3 regions of the uncultured Stenotrophomonas sp. genome follow, and region 1 is predicted to be linked to each of the others. Evidence: predicted binding sites of a transcription regulator. Region 1 holds the regulator's gene; each other region holds the start of a gene.
The links. Region 1 encodes HrcA, which represses chaperone genes, less so after heat shock. Its sites were predicted from a motif close to TTNGCACTCNNNNNNNNNGAGTGCNAA; they were not measured.
Positions count from the first base shown of each region.

Region 2: the regulator HrcA is predicted to act here: its motif matches at 2,946-2,972, upstream of RWO33_RS14735 (co-chaperone GroES).
Region 3: the regulator HrcA is predicted to act here: its motif matches at 3,389-3,415, upstream of rpoH (RNA polymerase sigma factor RpoH).

Region 1 is NZ_CAUQPH010000015.1:39,031-45,208, forward strand. Features, by position in the region: gene RWO33_RS05130 (SGNH/GDSL hydrolase family protein) at 1-854, opposite strand, end outside; gene RWO33_RS05135 (LysR family transcriptional regulator) at 951-1,868, shown strand; gene recN (DNA repair protein RecN) at 1,922-3,586, opposite strand; gene hrcA (heat-inducible transcriptional repressor HrcA) at 3,711-4,778, shown strand; gene grpE (nucleotide exchange factor GrpE) at 4,861-5,376, shown strand; gene dnaK (molecular chaperone DnaK) at 5,506-6,178, shown strand, end outside.
Region 2 is NZ_CAUQPH010000096.1:438-6,615, reverse strand. Features, by position in the region: gene RWO33_RS14745 (serine hydrolase domain-containing protein) at 1-784, shown strand, start outside; gene groL (chaperonin GroEL) at 869-2,515, opposite strand; gene RWO33_RS14735 (co-chaperone GroES) at 2,612-2,899, opposite strand; gene RWO33_RS14730 (endonuclease) at 3,201-5,003, shown strand; gene cutA (divalent-cation tolerance protein CutA) at 5,150-5,488, shown strand; partial or broken gene RWO33_RS14720 (protein-disulfide reductase DsbD domain-containing protein) at 5,485-6,178, shown strand, end outside.
Region 3 is NZ_CAUQPH010000045.1:18,435-24,612, forward strand. Features, by position in the region: gene RWO33_RS10310 (hypothetical protein) at 1-2,776, shown strand, start outside; gene rpoH (RNA polymerase sigma factor RpoH) at 3,426-4,301, shown strand; gene purD (phosphoribosylamine--glycine ligase) at 4,424-5,710, opposite strand; gene rhuM (RhuM family protein) at 5,756-6,178, opposite strand, start outside.

The DNA of each region.
Region 1 (6,178 bases):
CTGATGTCGTTGATGCCGATCAGCACGATCACGCTGGCCACCCCCGCTTGGTCGAACACGTCGCGCTGCAGGCGCGCCAGCGCCGATTGGCCCATGCCGTCGCGCAGCAGCCGGCCGCCGGAAATGCCCGCATTCACTACCGCCACGCGCTGCACTACCAGCCGCATGGCGAGGTGATCGGTCCAGCGCTGGTCGCGGTCCAGGCTGGCGCTGGCGCCGTCGGTGATCGAGTCGCCGATCACCACCACGCTCCGCGCCGGCGTCGGCGTGTCCACCTCGATGCCGGTCAGGAACAGGCGTGCGGTGGTGCTGCTGCCATCGTGGAGGGTGGCGCGGGCAGTCTGGTTGCCGGGCGCCAGCGTGCTGGTCTGGCGCCCGTCCCAATGAAAGGTCTGCAGGGGCGTAGGCCCGGGTACGTAGACACTTACCTGGACCGATTGCCCGTCAGTGGTGGGCACGGCGAGCGGATCGCTCATGACGTCCTGCCCGGGTGCGATCTCGGTGCCGGCCTGCCCGGCGAAGGACAGTGCGACCGGCGTGGCACCGGGAACCGTGCCGACGCTCACGGCGCCGATCCTCAGCGGGGTGCTGCCGTAGGCGTTGCTGAGCCGCACCCGCAGGCGCGCGCCGCCCAGACTGATCCGCGCGGTCTGCCGGAACGTCTGCTGGTCCAGTGCGGTGGGGATGCCGGTCGGAAACAGGAAGGCAGCGTCCCATACCGGTTGCGGGCTCGCCTGCCAGCTGGCGACCCATTGCGTGGGTGCGGAAGGCGGCGGCGGGGCGGTTCCAGCTGTGGCGGAGGTGGCACCCAGTGCAAGCAGGGCGCCGGTGGCGAAGCGGGTCAGGGGGTTCATCGCAGCGCATCCAGGGAAGGTGTGGCCATGGTGCGCGGGCGTCCATCTGTGAAATAGACTGCCGCTGGAAAATCATCTGTGAATTGGATTCACCCTATGGCCGCGCCCGACATCAATCGATCAGGACAGCTGGAAATCTTCGTGCGGGTGATCGAGGCCGGCAGTTTCTCGGCCGCCGCCCGCGCGCTCGACATGAGCCCCTCGGCCGTCAGCAAGCTGGTCGCGCGGCTCGAACAGCGGCTGGGCACGCGCCTGCTGCAGCGTTCGACCCGGCAACTGCAGCTGACCCCGGAAGGGTGTGCGTTCTACGAGCGCGGCCTGCGGGTGCTGGCCGACCTGGATGAAGCCGAACGCTGTGCCAGCGCCCATGCCGAGCCGCGCGGGCGGCTGCGGGTGAATGCGAATGTGCCGTTCGGGCACCACTTCCTGCTGCCGCTGCTGCCCGCCTTCCTGGCCCGGCACCCGCAGGTGGCGGTGGACCTGGTGTTGACCGACGAAGTGATCGACCTGCTGGAGCAGCGCACCGACGTAGCGGTGCGCGCCGGGCCGTTGAAAAGCTCCAGCCTGGTGGCGCGGCGCCTGGGCGCGACGCGGATGATGATCGTGGCCGCGCCGGCCTATGCGGCACGCCACGGCCTGCCGGACGACGCCACGGCGCTGCTGGGGCACAACCGGCTGGATATCGGGCACGCCCGTGCGCAGTCGGGCTGGCCGGTGCTGCAGCAGGGGCAGGTCGAGGTGGTGCCGCCGGGTGGCAATGCGCGCGCCAGCGATGGCGAAGCGGTGCGGCGCCTGGCGGTGGCCGGGTTGGGGCTGGCCCGGTTGGCCCCGTTCCAGGTGCAGGCCGACCTCGCCGCCGGGCGGCTGCTGCCAGTCCTGGAGCATGCCAACCCCGGCGACCTGGAGGACGTGCATGCGGTGTTCGTGGGGCAGGGCGGTTACCTGCCGCTGCGGGTGCGGGCGTTGCTGGATTTCCTGGTGGAAAACGTGGACCTGGGCAGGCCGGTGGCCTGACCGGTACATGTCATCGGCAGGTGCCTGCGCCCCCAGCCACGCAGGGCGTGGCTCTACGTTTCCTGCAGCAGTTTGCGTGCGGCTGCGCGGGCTTCCTTGCTGACCTCCACGCCGCCGAGCATACGCGCCAGTTCTTCCTCGCGGGCACGCGTGTCCAGCTTTTCCACCGCGCTCTGGGTCATGCCGTCCACCGGTGCCTTGCTGACCCGGTAATGCGCGTGGCCCTTGGAGGCGACCTGCGGCAGGTGGGTGACACACAGCACCTGGCGCTTTTCGCCAAGCGCACGCAGCTTCTGGCCGACGATGTCGGCCACCGCGCCGCCGATGCCGGAGTCGACTTCGTCGAACACCATGGTCGGTACCGCATCCAGGCCCAGCGCCGCGACTTCGATGGCCAGCGAAATGCGCGACAGCTCGCCGCCGGAGGCGACCTTGCGCAGGGCGCGCGGCGGTTGCCCGGCATTGGCGGCGACCAGGAATTCGACCCGCTCGGCGCCGTTCGGGTCCGGCCGGCCGGCCGCGTGCGGTTCCAGTTCGATCAGGAACTGGCCGCCACCCATGCCCAGCTCGCCGATCAGCGTCGTCGTGGTGTCGGACAGGGCCTTGGCCGCCTGGGTACGGCTGGCGCTCAACGTTGCCGCCACCGCCTGCCACTGGGCGGCGGCGCGGTCGATCTCGCCGGCCAGCGCCTGCAGGCGCACGTCGGCGCCCCGCAGCTGCTCCACTTCGGCTTCCATCGCGTCGCGCTGCTCGGCCAGCGCTTCCATCGGCACCCGATGCTTGCGCGCCAGGTCATGCAGGCGGCCCAGCCGGCGTTCGATGTCCTCGAACTGCTCCGGGTCGGCGTCCAGGTCGTCGTGCACGCGGTCCAGCAGGGCCAGGGCCTCGTGCAGCTGGATGACCGCGCTGTCCAGCAGCGCGTCCACCTCGCCGAGGCGGGCGTCGTGTTCGGCCACGCGCGACAGGTCGTGGCGGGTCTGCTGCAGCAGCTGCAGCACCGACACCTCGTCGTCGCCATTGAGCCGGGCGGCGGCCACGTCGCAGGCGCTGACCAGCGCCCCGGCGTGGGCCTGGCGGCGGTGGCTGCTGCCCAGTGCGACGATCGAGGCCGGCTCGAGGTCTTCGCGCTGCAGCTCGCCCAGCTGGTGTTCCAGGAAGCCGATGCGGTCGCTGACATCGCCCTGGCGCGACAGCGCCTCGGCTTCGTCCACCAGCGCCTGCCAGCGCGTGGCGGCCTGGCGCACCTGGGCGCGCTCGGCGTCGTTGCGCGCAAAGGCGTCCAGCAGGGCCAGCTGCGACGGCCGCGCCAGCAGCGCCTGCTGCTCGTGCTGGCCGTGGATTTCGACCAGCATGCCGGCCAGTTCGGTCAGCTGCGAGAGGGTGACCGGGCGCCCGTTGATCCAGGCCCGCGAACCGCCGTCGGCACGGATGATCCGGCGCAGCTGGCACTGTTCGTCATCGTCCAGTTCGTTCTCGCGCAGCCAGCGCCGCGCCGGGGCATCGTCGGCGGGCGCGAACTCGGCCGACAGTTCGGCGCGTGCCGCACCGTGGCGGACCACGCCGCTGTCGGCGCGCAGCCCGGACAGGAAGCCCAGCGCGTCGACCATCAGCGACTTGCCTGCGCCGGTCTCGCCGGAAACCACGGTCATGCCCGCGCCGAACTCCAGTTCGGTGGCGCGGACCACGGCAAAATCCTTGATCGATAGATGTCTGAGCATGGTGTTGGGTTCTCGAGCCGCGCAACGCTAGCATGGGCGGGGGGCAGCTCCAATCGGCAATTCCCGATCCCTTGCCGGGCGGTGGCCTGCCATTATCCAATGTCGCGTCTCACAGGTTGATTCCATGCACCCCTCCGCGCCCCATCTCGCCCCGCGCGCCCGCCACCTGCTGCGGACGCTGATCGCGCGCCATATCCAGGACGGCGAACCGGTCGGGTCGCAGACCCTGGCCCGGCTGGCCGGGCTGGACGTGAGCCCGGCCACCATCCGCAACATCCTCGGCGACCTGGAGGATCTGGGCCTGCTCAGCTCGGCGCACGTCTCGGCCGGGCGCGTGCCCACCGCGCACGGCTACCGGGTGTTCGTGGACAGCCTGGTCAAGATGCAGCCCCCGGGCGAGGGCGAGCTGACCCGCCTGCGCAGCGAGCTGTCCACCGGGGCGGGCACCCAGGCCCTGCTCGGCAGCGCGTCGGAACTGCTGTCGGCGATGAGTCATTTCGTCGGCGTGGTCGGCGCGCCGCGGCGTGAACAGTTCGCCTTCCGGCACATCGATTTCGTGGCGCTGGATGCGCGCCGGGTATTGGCCATCCTGGTGTTCGCCGACAACGAGGTGCAGAACCGGGTGATCGAACCGCGGCGCAGCTGGGAGCCGGCCGAGCTGGAGCAGGTCGCCAACTATCTCAACGCGCACTGTGCCGGCCGCCCGCTGGCCGAGATCCGCTCGCGGCTGCTGGTGGAGCTGCGCGAGGCGCGTTCGGAAATGGAACAGCTGCTGGCGCACAGCGTGGAACTGGCCGAGCAGGCCATGGCGCCGCCGGCCGACGACATGGTGCTGGCCGGGCAGACCCGGCTGATGGGGGTGCAGGACCTGTCCGACCTGGACCGGCTGCGTGAGCTGTTCGACCTGTTCGCCAGCAAGCGCGAGATCCTGCAGCTGCTGGAGCGCACCATCCAGGCCCCGGGCGTGCGCATCTTCATCGGCGAGGAGACCGGGGTGATGCCGCTGGAGAACATCTCGCTGGTCACCGCGCCGTACTCCGCCGGCGGCCAGGTGCTGGGCGTGCTGGGGGTGATCGGGCCGAAGCGGATGGCCTATGACCGCATGATCCCGCTGGTGGAGGCTACCGCGCAGGTGCTGGGCGCGGCGCTGGATGTGCCGGCCGGGGGCGGATTGTCCCGGGATCGCACATAACGCGCGCCCTGGCTCTTGAATCGGGTCCGGCCGCCCACATAGGGGTGGGTGGAGGCGGAGAGTCACCGCCAAGGATCCGGAAATGAACCAAGATCAGCCTGATATCGCATCCCAGACCCCGGCCGGCGACGCCGCCGCGGGTGACACCCTGCAGCAGCAGCTCGACGCCCTGCACAACGAAGTGGCGCTGCTCCGGTCCGAGTCGCTGCGTGAGCGCGCCGACCTGGACAACCAGCGCAAGCGCGTGGCCCGCGACGTCGAACAGGCGCGCCGCTTCGCCAATGAAAAGCTGCTGGGCGAACTGCTGCCGGTGTTCGACAGCCTGGACGCCGGCCTGAATGCCGCCGGCGCCGAGCCGAGCCCGCTGCGCGAAGGCCTGGAGCTGACCTACAAGCAACTGCTCAAAGTCGCCGCCGACAACGGCCTGACCCTGCTCGACCCGACCGGCCAGACCTTCAACCCGGAGCACCACCAGGCGATCAGCCAGGTCGACGCCCCCGGCGCCGCCCCCGGCAGCGTGGTGCAGGTGTTCCAGAAGGGCTACCTGCTCAACGACCGCCTGCTGCGCCCGGCCCTGGTCGTGGTCGCGCGGGACTGACCTGAACGCGTTTCGCCACGATCGGACACTGTGTTCGACAGGTGGCTTGAAAGTGACAGCAGCGTCCCACACATCCCATTCATAACCCGGCAGCAGCCGGATGTTTCCCACATTTCAGGAGTCTCCCCCATGGGCAAGATCATTGGTATCGACCTCGGCACCACCAACTCGTGCGTGGCGATCATGGACGGCGGCAAGGCCCGCGTCATCGAAAATGCGGAGGGCGACCGCACCACGCCTTCCATCGTCGCCTACACCAAGGACGGCGAAGTGCTGGTCGGTGCCTCGGCCAAGCGCCAGGCCGTGACCAACCCGAAGAACACCTTCTACGCCGTCAAGCGCCTGATCGGCCGCAAGTTCACCGACGCTGAAGTCCAGAAGGACATCGCGCACGTGCCTTACGGCATCCTGGCCCACGACAATGGCGACGCCTGGGTGCAGACCAGCGACGGCAAGAAGATGGCGCCGCAGGAAATCTCCGCCCGCGTGCTGGAGAAGATGAAGAAGACCGCCGAAGCGTTCCTGGGTGAGACCGTCACCGAGGCCGTGATCACCGTGCCGGCCTACTTCAACGACAGCCAGCGCCAGGCGACCAAGGACGCCGGCCGCATCGCGGGCCTGGAAGTCAAGCGCATCATCAACGAGCCGACCGCTGCTGCCCTGGCCTATGGCCTGGACAAGGGCGACGGCAAGGACCGCAAGATCGTCGTGTACGACCTGGGCGGCGGCACCTTCGACGTGTCGATCATTGAAATCGCCAACGTCGACGGTGAGAAGCAGTTCGAAGTGCTGGCCACCAACG
Region 2 (6,178 bases), on a different contig from region 1:
GCCCTGGCCCGACCTGAAGGACGACCCGCGCTGGCAGCAGATCACCCCACGCATGCTGCTCAGCCATCGCAGCGGCTTCTCCAACTTCGCCTTTCTTGAACCGGAGGGAAAACTGCGGCTGCATTTCGACCCGGGCACGCGATATGCGTATTCCGGGGAAGGGCTGATCCTGCTTCAGTTCGTGCTCGAACAAGGCGTAGGCCTGGACGTGGGCAGGGAAATGCAGCGGCGGGTGTTTGATCGCCTCGGCATGACCCGTACCAGCATGACCTGGCGCGCGGACTTCGCCGGCAACCTCGCCGACGGCTGGACCCAGGACGGCAGCACCGAACCGCATGACGAACGCAGCCGTGTGCGGGCGGCGGGTTCGATGGACACCACCATCACCGATATCGCGCGGCTTGCCGCCGCGCTGGTGAGCGGTGAAGGCCTTTCGCCTGCATCGCGACGTGAGCTGGTGCGCGCGCAGTGGCCGATCACCACAGCCTCGCAGTTCCCTACGCTGCAGGATGAACTGCCACCGTCGCGGCGTCGCGCGGACCTGGCCGCGGGCCTGGGAGTGGTGGTCTTCGATGGGCCGCAGGGCCACGCGTTCTACAAGGGCGGGCACGACGATGCGGTGGGCAACACCCTGGTCTGCGTGGAACGCGGCCAGCGCTGCGTGGTGATCCTGGGCAACGACGTACGTGCGGAAGCGGCGTTCCCGGCACTGGTGCGCTTCGTGCTCGGCGACACCGGCGCGCCGTGGACCTGGGAATACGGCAACAAGACCTTCGTCCGGTAGCGGCGTCAAGCGGACAAAAGAAAACCCCGCCTTGCGGCGGGGTCTTCATGTACAGCACGACAGGATGTCGCGTGTGCGGGGACCTTAGAAGTCCATGCCGCCCATGCCACCCATGCCGCCCATGCCGCCGCCGCCCATGGCCGGCTCGTCCTTCTTCGGCGCTTCAGCCACCATCGCTTCGGTGGTGATCATCAGGCCGGCGATGGACGCCGCATTCTGCAGGGCCGAACGGGTCACCTTGGTCGGGTCCAGGATGCCGAACTCGAGCATGTCGCCGAACTCGCCGTTGGCGGCGTTGTAGCCGTAGCTGCCGGTGCCTTCCTTGACCTTGTTCACGATCACGGACGGCTCTTCGCCGGCATTGGCGACGATTTCACGCAGCGGCGCTTCCATCGCGCGCAGGGCGATCTGGATGCCGTGGTTCTGGTCTTCGTTGGCGCCCTTCAGGCCAGCCAGCGCGGTGACCGCACGGACCAGGGCAACGCCGCCGCCCGGCACCACGCCTTCTTCGACCGCTGCACGGGTAGCGTGCAGGGCGTCGTCGACGCGGTCCTTCTTTTCCTTCATTTCGATTTCGGTCGAGGCACCGACCTTGATCACGGCCACACCGCCGGCCAGCTTGGCCACGCGTTCCTGCAGCTTTTCACGGTCGTAGTCGGACGAGGTGTCTTCGATCTGGGTCTTGATGCGGGCCACGCGCGATTCCACGGCTGCCTTGTCGCCCAGGCCGTCGATGATCGTGGTGTTTTCCTTGGAAACCTGCACCTTCTTGGCGCGGCCCAGGTCGTTGATGGTGGCCTTCTCCAGCGACAGACCGATCTCTTCGGAGATCACGGTGCCACCGGTCAGCACGGCCATGTCTTCCAGCATCGCCTTGCGACGGTCGCCGAAGCCCGGGGCCTTGACGGCCACGACCTTGACGATGCCACGGATGGTGTTGACCACCAGGGTGGCAAGCGCTTCGCCTTCGACTTCCTCGGCCACGATCAGCAGCGGCTTGCCGGCCTTGGCGACGCCTTCCAGCACCGGCAGCAGGTCGCGCACGTTGGAGATCTTCTTGTCGTGCAGGAGGATGTACGGGTCATCCAGGTCGGCGGTCTGCGACTGCTGGTTGTTGATGAAGTACGGGGACAGGTAGCCGCGGTCGAACTGCATGCCCTTGACCACGTCCAGCTCGTTTTCCAGGCCCGAGCCTTCTTCAACGGTGATCACGCCTTCCTTGCCGACTTCCTTCATCGCTTCGGCGATGATGTTGCCGATCGACTCGTCCGAGTTGGCCGAGATCGTGCCGACCTGGGCAATGGCCTTGTCGTCAGCGGTGGGCTTGGAGATGTTCTTCAGCTCGGCGACGGCGGCCACGACGGCCTTGTCGATACCGCGCTTGAGGTCCATCGGGTTCATGCCGGCGGCGACGGCCTTGGCGCCTTCGCGGATCAGGGCCTGGGCCAGCACGGTGGCGGTGGTGGTGCCGTCGCCGGCGTCGTCGTTGGTACGCGAGGCGACTTCCTTCACCATCTGCGCGCCCATGTTCTCGAACTTGTCGGACAGTTCGATTTCCTTGGCGACGGACACGCCGTCCTTGGTGATGGTCGGGGCGCCGAAGCTCTTCTCGAGCACGACATTGCGGCCCTTCGGGCCCAGGGTGGCCTTGACGGCATTGGCGAGAACGTTGACGCCGCGCACCATGCGCGAACGGGCGTCTTCACCGAAACGAATTTCCTTGGCAGCCATTGCGATTACCTTTTCTGTAGAGCCACGCCATGCGTGGCTGAATCAATAGGGGATGGGTAGAGCCGGGCCGGGCCCGGCTGAACGAGCGACGCCGTCTCAGCCGATGATGGCGAGGATGTCGTCTTCGCGCAGGACCTTGTATTCCACGCCTTCGCTCTTGTAGCTGCTGCCGGCGTACTGGCCGTAGATGACCTTGTCACCGACCTTCAGCGACGGCTGGCGCACGTTGCCGTTGTCCAGCGGCTTGCCCGGGCCCACGGCCACGACTTCACCCTTGGTCGACTTTTCCTTGGCCGAGTCCGGAATGACGATGCCGCCGGCGGAAATTTCGTCGGCTTCGATCGGCTTGACCACAACGCGGTCGTGAAGCGGCTTGATGCTCATGCGGGACCTCTTAAGTTATTGATTGGTCTGAAAAAGTCCGGCGATGTTAGCACTCACGCAGGGTGACTGCCAGCATCGCTCGCGAAAAAACCCGCAGTGCGGGACAGGGCAGAGATGGTGGCCTGCCCCGCCCTTTCAAGGGGGCAAGCGGAAATTCCCGTGCATGCCGGGTAACGGCGGCGTCTTTGGCCAAAATCTTGACGCACGTCCCAGTGTGGCGTGTCCAACCGGACATATCGATAGATGTGTCATATGGATTAGCTAGATTCGCTCGGCAAAACCCAATCACAAGGAGACGTAGATGCGGTTGCTCACACCACTGTCCCTGGGGTGCCTGCTGGCGCTGGCGGTCAGCCCGGCCCGGGCCGACGTATTCATCAATGAACTGCACTACGACGACAGCACTCCGGCCGGGGACGTCGGCGAAGCGATCGAAGTGGTCGCCACCGGCGGCGAAGACCTCACCGGCTACATGCTCTACCTGTACAACGGCAGCACGCCGTCGGCCGCCACGGTGTATGCCAGCAACCCGGTGCCGGCCGGCACCGCGGCCGGCTGCGGCAGCGCGCGCATCGCCACGGTCACCTACCCCACCAATGGCCTGCAGAACGGCGCCAACGACGGCATCGCGCTGGTCGATGGCAGCGGCAAGGTGGTCCAGTTCATCAGTTACGAAGGCACCGTCACCGCCGCCGCGGGCCCGGCCGCCGGACTGACCAGCCAGAACATCCCGGTCAGCGAAACCAACAGCACCGCGCCGGGCACCTCGCTGCAGCTCACCGGCAGCGGCAGCCAGTACGCCCACTTCACCTGGGCCGCATCCGCCGCGCAGACCTTCGGCGCCTGCAACCACGGCCAGACCTTCAGCGGCAGCGGTGGCGGCAGCGGTGGCGGCACCGGTCCGAACACGCCGCCCTCGGTGCGCACCACCACCCCGGAGCAGGGCGCCACCACGTTCCCGGCCGCGGCCGACCTGGCGGTGACCTTCAGCGAGAACGTCACCGCCAGCAGCGGTGCCTTCGTACTCAGCTGCGGCCAGTCCGGCAGCATTCCGCTGACCCATGCCGGCAGCGGCACCACCTTCACCCTGTCCACCCACACCGCGCTGGTCGCCGGCGAGGCATGCCGGTTCGACATCCGTGCAGCCAGGATCAAGGACGCGCAGGGCGCCCGTCCGGCCGCCGACACCCGCATCGCGTTCAACGTGGCCGCCGCCGGTGGCGGCGATCCGGGCCCCGATCCGGACCCGGGGAGTTACTACTCGAAGGTGAACACCTCCAGCCCCAGCCAGCTGCGCTGCTCGCTGCACGCCACCATCAAGGGCCACACCGCCTACCCCTACAGTGGCTCCGGCACCAGCACCTGGACGATCCTGGAGATCGCCGACGAGGATCCCAACAACAGCGGCAGGATCCTGGACGCTTACCGCAACCGCAGCTACGCCAAGGTCAGCGACCGCGCGGGCACCGGCAGCGGCCTGACCTACAACCGCGAGCACACCTGGCCGAACTCGCTGGGCTTTGCCAGCACCACCGGCGACAAGGGCCTGCCGTATGCGCCCTACACCGATACGCACATGCTGTATTTGTCCGACACCCAGTGGAACGCCGACCGTGGCAACAAGCCGTTCGCGAAATGCGACGCCAGCTGCGGCGAGCGCGCCACGGAAAACAACAACGGCCAGGGCGGTGGCAGCGGTGGGTACCCGGGCAACTCGAACTGGGTACGAAGCCCGGACGGCAATACCGGCACCTTCGAAGTGTGGGGCCAGCGCAAGGGCGACATGGCGCGTGCGGTGATGTACATGGCGATCCGTTATGAGGGCGGCAAGGATGCGGCCACCGGGCAGTCCGAACCGGATCTGGAGCTGACCGACGACCGCAGCCGGATCGTCAAGACCTCGTCCTCGCCGGCCTACATGGGCCTGCTCTCCACGCTGATCGACTGGCACCTGGCCGACCCGCCGAGTGCGGCCGAAAAGGCCCGGAACGAGGTGGTTTTCAGCTTCCAGGGGAATCGCAATCCGTTCATCGACCACCCGGAATGGGCCACCCCGGCGCTGTTCACGTCGGCCAAGCCGGCGACCTGCGAGTTGGCGAACTGAGGGATCCCGGGGTCCGGCCAACGGCCGGGGCTACGGTCATCCGGGGCGCCGGCCACCCGCCGGCGCCACCGGGGTTCGCGCCATCCGGCCGGTTTCCATCGGAACCGGCCGGCATCGACAGTCTGCGATCTCTATACTCGGCGGTCATGTCGACCCCCGATTCCGTATTCATGCTTTTCACCACCTGCCCCGACACCGCCACCGCCGCGCGGCTGGCGCAGGCGCTGGTGGAAGAACGCCTGGCCGCGTGCGTGACGCGGCTGGACGGGGCGCACTCGACCTATCGCTGGCAGGGCGAGGTCACCGAAGACCACGAGGTCCAACTGGTGATCAAGACCACCGGCAGCCGCCTGGATGCGGCCATCGCCCGCGTGCAGGTGCTGCACCCGTATGAACTCCCCGAGTGCATCGCGGTCGAAACCCGCGCTGGCCTGCCGGCCTACCTGGATTGGATTCGGGCCCAGACCCGAGAGGAAAATGATTGATGACGCTGTCTGGTCGCTTTGCCGCGCTGTGCGCGCTGTTCGTGGTGTCCCTGCCGGCGCTTGCCGTCAGCGAAAAAGACCTGCTGCCGGTGGATGAAGCCTTTGCCCTGAGCGCACAGGCACGCGACCGCGACACCCTCCAGATCAGCTGGAAGATCGCACCGGGCTATTACCTCTATCGCCACCGCACCACGGTCAAGACCGATGCTGCGTTCAGCGCGCAGGCGCTGCAGATGCCGGCGGGCGAAAAGCACCACGACGATTTCTTCGGCGAGGTGGAAACCTATCGCGAGCGCCTGGTGGCGGTACTGCCCGGCAAGGCCGCCGACGATGCCGGTACGGTCACCCTGGAGGTCCGTTACCAGGGCTGCGCCGATGCGGGCGTGTGCTATCCCCCGCAGAAGCGCAGCCTGCAGGTGAAACTGCCCGGCGGCGGTGCGCGCGGCGACAGCGCGGTCACCCCCGCCTTCGGCGGCGCGGCGACGTCGCCCTTTACCGCCCCGCTGTCCGGTGCAGACGCCGGCGCCGGCCTGCGCCTCCCCGGCGCTGCCAACACGGCCTCGCTGCCGCTGCCGTCCGAGCGTGCCTTCGGCTTCGAGGCCATCGTCGGCGACGGCAACACGCTGCTGCTGCGCTTCAGCCCGGCGCGCGGCTACTACCTGTACCGCGACCGCACCTCGCTGAAGCTGG
Region 3 (6,178 bases), on a different contig from region 1:
CCCGGTGGACCTGGAGCAGAAGTTCGCTGCCGAGTTCCTGGAGCCGATCGGCGAGCACCGGTACACCGTGCAGGTGGAGGCCATGGATGCGCCGACGCTGACCCGCACGCTGGCGGTGGACGTCACCGGCAGCTACCGCTTCCTGGTGGCCTTGGCCGATGTGACCCTGTCCAGCAACACCGCCAGCGGCAATCTCGACCCGCTCGCGGCCGACCGCGACCAGGACGACAGTTTCCTCAGCGAAGGACGGCTGGCGTTCTACCTGAAGAGCAAGCTGCGCGGGAAGTACCTGGTCACCGCGCAGGCCGACACCTACGACCGCGAACTGAAGCGGCTGTTCGACGGCTTCCTGGATGCCGACGCCCGCGACGTGTTCCGCCGCCTCGACCCGGACCAGTACTACCCGGTGTACGGTGACGACTCCACCACGTATCGCGACATCGACACGCAGGGCAAGCTCTACGTGCGCGTGGACTGGGACCAGAACCAGGCGCTGTGGGGCAACTTCGCCACCGGCTTCACCGGCACCGAGTATGGCCAGTACGTGCGTTCGCTGTACGGCGCGGCGGTGAGCTGGCGCTCGCGTGCGACCACGCCGCTGGGCGACCCGCGTTCGCTGCTGAAGGCCTTCGGCTCCGAGGCGCAGTCCGCGCTCGGTCACAGCGAGTTCCTCGGCACCGGCGGCAGCCTCTACTACCTGCGCCACACCGACCTGCTGCCCGGTTCGGAGCAGGTGGTGCTGGAAGTGCGCGACCGCACCACGGGCAGGACCGAAGTACGTACCAACCTGCAGCGCGGCGTGGACTACGAGATCAACGAGATCCAGGGTCGCCTGTTCCTGACCCGCGCGCTGTCCCAGATCACCCGTGAGAACGTGCGCACGCTGACCCGCGATACGCCGCTGGATGGCTATGACCAGCTGCTGCTGGTGGACTACGAGTACATCCCGCTGGGGTTCAGCACCGATGACGTCAGCGCCGGCCTGCGCGGCAAGCAGTGGTTCGGCGACCACGTGGCGGTCGGCGGTACCTACGTCGACGAAAACCGCAGTGGCGACGACTACAGCCTGATGGGCGCCGACCTCACCCTGCAGGCCGGCCGTGGCACCTACCTGAAGCTGGAGCAGACCCGCACCGAGGCCACCGCCGCACCGATCTTCTATTCGGACAACGGCGGCCTGAGCTTCATCCAGCGCAATCCGGTCAGCGGCGACCGCAAGGGCGATGCTCGCGCGGTGGAAGCGCGCGCCAACCTGCGCGAGCTGGGCTGGACGAAACAGGACTGGAGCATGGGCGCGTGGTGGCGTGACGTGGACGCCGGCTTCTCGGTGTCACGCATGGACAGCGGGCTGGCACTGGAAGAATACGGTGCCGAATTCCTGGGCTATTTCACCGACAACCTGAGCCTCTACGGTCGGCACAGCCGTGCCGAGCGTGGCGAGGTGGCCGTGGAGCAGTCGCAGCTGACCATGGACTGGCGGCTGGGCAACGATGGCCAGCTGGGCGCCGAACTGCGCCGGGTGCGCGAAGAGAATGCCGGCACCGACGTGGATGGCACGCTGGCCGCGTTGAGTTATCGGCAGCGGCTGGGCGCCAAGTGGGAGCTGTACGGGGTAGGGCAGCTGACCGTGGACGACGACGGCGGCGCCTACGAAGAAAACGACCTGGCCACGCTGGGGGCGCGCTACCTGTTCGGCAACCGCTCCAGCCTGGGCGCGGAAGTGAGCAGCGGCAGCCGCGGCGACGGCGCGAAGCTCGAAGGCGAGTACTGGATGACGCCCGAGCACAGCTTCTACGGCAACTACAGCTACAGCACCGACCGGACCACTACCGACCCGCTGTACGACACCGGGCTGCAGTCGGGCTGGACCCTGGGACAGCGCTGGCGCCTGAGCAGCCAGGTCAACGTGTTCAATGAAAGCCAGTACCTGAAGGACCGCCGCGACGACAGCGCGGGGCTGGTGCATACCTTTGGCATGGACTTCTATCCGGCGCAGGGCTGGACGCTGGGCTTCACGGTGATGGACGGCGAACTGGACGCCACCACCGGCCGCGTCGATCGCCGCGCCTACAGCGTCAACGGCGGCCGCACCGATGCCGACACGCAGTGGACCAGCAAGCTGGAATACCGCCGCGACGAAGGGGCCGAAGACCGCCGCCAGTGGGTGACCACCAACCGGCTGCTGTACAAGGTCAACGAAGACTGGCGCATCGCCCTGCGCGCCAACTACGCCGACACCGATGACAGGCGCAACCCGCTGGCCGACGCCAAGCTGGTGGAGTCGAACCTGGGCTTTGCCTGGCGGCCGCACGACAACACCCGATGGGCGGCGTTCGGCAAGTACACCTATCTGTATGACGTGGCGTCGCTGGGGCAGGAGGGCGGCAACGTGTACGACCAGAAGTCGCAGATCGTCTCGTTCGAAGGGGTGATGCAGGTGAGCGACCGCTGGGAGGTCGCCGCCAAGCTTGCGGGGCGCTGGGGCGACTACCGCACCGGGCGCGGCGAGGGCGCATGGCTGGACAGCCGGGTCAACTTCTCGGCGTTGCAGCTGCGCTACCGGTTGTTCGCGCAGTGGGAGGCCATGGGCGAGTACCGCTGGCTGGACGTGCGCGAGGGCGGCGACAAGAAAGGCTGGCTGGTGGGCGTGGACCGCCAGGTGGGGCAGAACTTCAAGATTGGTGCGGGGTACAACTTCACCGAGTTCAGTGATGACCTGACTGAGTTGCGGTATGAGGCGAAGGGGTTCTTCTTGAATCTTTCGGGGTATTACTAGGATTCGGTATTGTCTGGCCTGCCACGCATGGGGTATTCCCGGCTTCGGAATTGGCTGGCTTGCCACGCAAGGCGTGTTTCCGGCTTCGGAATTGTCTGGCCTGCCACGCAAGGCGTGTTTCCGGCTTCGGAATTGTCTGGCCTGCCACGCAAGGCGTGGCACTACCGGGCATTGCGGCTTCCGAGGTCGGCTTCGGTGGCATTACTGTGGGGTGTGGGGAGGCGCGGCGTAGAGCCAGGCCCTGCCTGGCTGCTCTTGCGGGCGCACGTGGCATCCGGGCTTTTGGGCTGCTCATTCGTGCGGAACTCCCTGCCGCGTAGAGCCAGGCCATGCCTGGCTGGCACCGTCCGACGCCGGGATTTTGGGCTACCGTTCAGCTCTGCCGGCGCTTCGGCTGAATGCCTGGCAACATTTTCATCCTGAATGGGCCGATCTTTGTGGGATTGTCCTGCCCAAAACGACGTGGTGGTGACATTTTGGCCCGTATCGTATTGATTTATAGTGAAATTGCGACGAGGGGCGGCAACTCGCAACTGTCACCATTTCGCGGTACGTTAGGGGCCTGATCTGCGTCAGCGTTTCACCTGCGGAACGCTGGAACTTTTTGAACTGTCAGCAGTCCAAATACAGGACTGATAAGATGACCCCTATGAGCCAGAACATGTCTACTGCCCTTGTGGCAAACAATCTCCCGATTCCCAGTGCGCTCGGTTCGCTGGACGCCTACATCGGCGCCGTGCACCAGATCCCGGTGTTGACGGTCGATGACGAACAGGACCTGGCCCGCCGCTTCCGCGACGAGCAGGACCTGGACGCCGCGCGCGAGCTGGTCCATTCCCACCTGCGCTTCGTGGTGCACGTGGCCCGTGGCTATAACGGCTATGGCCTACAGCTGGGCGACCTGATCCAGGAAGGCAACATCGGCCTGATGAAGGCCGTGAAGCGCTTCGATCCGGACATGGGCGTTCGCCTGGTGTCTTTCGCTGTGCACTGGATCCGTGCCGAAATGCACGAGTTCATCCTGAAGAACTGGCGCATCGTCAAGGTCGCCACGACCAAGGCGCAGCGCAAGCTGTTCTTCAACCTGCGCAAGTCCAAGACCCGCCTCGGCTGGTTGAACGCGGCTGAAGTCACCGCCGTCGCCAAGGACCTCAACGTGTCCGAGCGCGAAGTGCTCGAGATGGAATCGCGCCTGTCCGGCCGCGATATCGGTTTCGATGCGCCCAGCGATGACGACAACGATCACGCGCCGCCATCGCCGGCTGCGTTCCTGGTCGCCAACGACGAAGATCCGTCGATGGCCTACGAGCGTGCCGACAGCGAAGACAACCAGCTGCAGCTGCTGCGCGAAGGCCTGGCCGAGCTCGACGCCCGCTCGCGCGACATCATCCGTCGCCGCTGGCTGGACGCCGACAGCAAGGTGACGCTGCAGGAGCTGGCCGATGAGTACGGCGTGTCCGCCGAACGCATCCGTCAGGTCGAAGCGAACGCGCTGAAGAAGATGAAGGCGTTGTTCACCGCCTAACGCGGCAGCAAACGCAGCAGACAGAAAACCCGGCATCGCCGGGTTTTTTGTTGCGGCAGAGGCGTGCCCACCAACGGTGGGCACCTACCGCCAAGGTAGAGCCGACTGTTAGTCGGCTGCTCTTACGCCGTCTCGCGCGCGATCGCTCGCCAGCCGATGTCGTTGCGGTGGAACTCGTGCTCCCACGTCACCTTCGCCACGCCCGCATACGCATTGGCCTGCGCATCGGCCACGCTGTCGCCCAGCGCTGCCACGCACAACACACGCCCACCCGCGCTGAGCACCTGGCCCTGCGCGTCCAGTGTGGTGCCGGCGTGGAACACCTTGGCCGTAGACGGCACCTGGTCCAGCCCGTGAATCACATCACCGGTCATCGGCGTTTCCGGGTAGGGCGCCGCCGCCATCACCACGCCCAGCGAGGGGCGCGGGTCCCACTGCGCTTCTACTTCATGCAGGCGTGCATCGATCGCTGCTTCGACCAGTTCCACCAGATCCGACTGCAGCCGCAGCATCACCGGCTGGGTTTCGGGATCGCCGAAGCGCACGTTGAATTCGATCACCTTCGGCGCGCCGCTGGCATCGATCATGAGGCCGGCGTAGAGGAACCCGGTGAACGGAATGCCGTCGGCGATCATGCCCTGCACGGTGGGGTTCACCACCTCGCGCATGACCCGTGCGTGTACCTCGTCGGTGACCACCGGTGCAGGTGAGTACGCGCCCATGCCGCCGGTGTTCGGGCCGGTATCGCCGTCGCCCACGCGCTTGTGGTCCTGCGAGGTAGCCATCGGCAGCGCCGTGGTGCCATCGACCATCGAGATGAAGCTGGCTTCCTCGCCATCGAGGAATTCCTCGATAACCACGCGCGCGCCGGCATCACCAAACGCGTTGCCCGACAACATGTCGCGCACGGCGTCTTCGGCCTCCTGCTGCGTCATCGCCACGATCACGCCCTTGCCCGCCGCCAGCCCATCGGCCTTGACCACGATCGGTGCGCCCTTGTCGCGGACGTAGGCCAGCGCTGCGTCCACCTCGGTATGCACGGCATAGAACGCGGTGGGGATGCCGTGGCGGGCCAGGAAGTCCTTGGCGTAGGCCTTGCTGCCTTCCAGCTGCGCTGCCTTCGCGGTCGGCCCGAAGATGCGGTGGCCCGCAGCGCGGAAGCGATCCACCACGCCGGCCACCAGCGGCACTTCCGGCCCGACCACGGTGAGCTCGATGCCTTCCGCCTGCACCAACGCCAGCAGCCCGTCCAGGTCAGTGACTTTCACCGGCACGTTGCGGCAGCCGGCCTCGGTGGCGGTGCCCGCGTTGCCCGGTGCAACCAGCACCTCGCTGACACGTGACGACTGGGCCAGCTTCCAGGCCAGGGCATGTTCACGGCCGCCGGAGCCGATGACGAGGATTTTCATTAGGGCGTTCCTGGGATGACAGTAAGAAAATAAGGTTGGAACCGGTCAGTCCTGCTTCACGGCGGAGGCGAGACGCTTGGCTTCTGTTTGCAACTGCCGCATGTCGACCTCGGCCTCGCGCTCAGATGTGATTCCGTCCGCTACGCGGCGCTCCGCGATGATCAACTCCATCTGCTGATTCGAGATGCGGCCCGGACCGTTGAGCACAGCGCGTTCGTTGAAGTCCAGGAAACGGTCGGTCTGCGTGATCCAGTCGTCCATCCGGGTTTCGATGCGACGCTCGGCACGGTCTTCTGCGAAGTCGAGGAACATGGTGACCAGCCGGTTCAGCTGATCGAGTTCCCTCTGCGTCAGGTAGTTCTTTGACACGACCGCGTCGGACTTGCGGGGCTTGTCGCCCAACCAGTTCGTCAGGCCCATGTGAGGCACGTCGGGATCGGCACGCTCGACAATCAGCTGCGCAGCGGT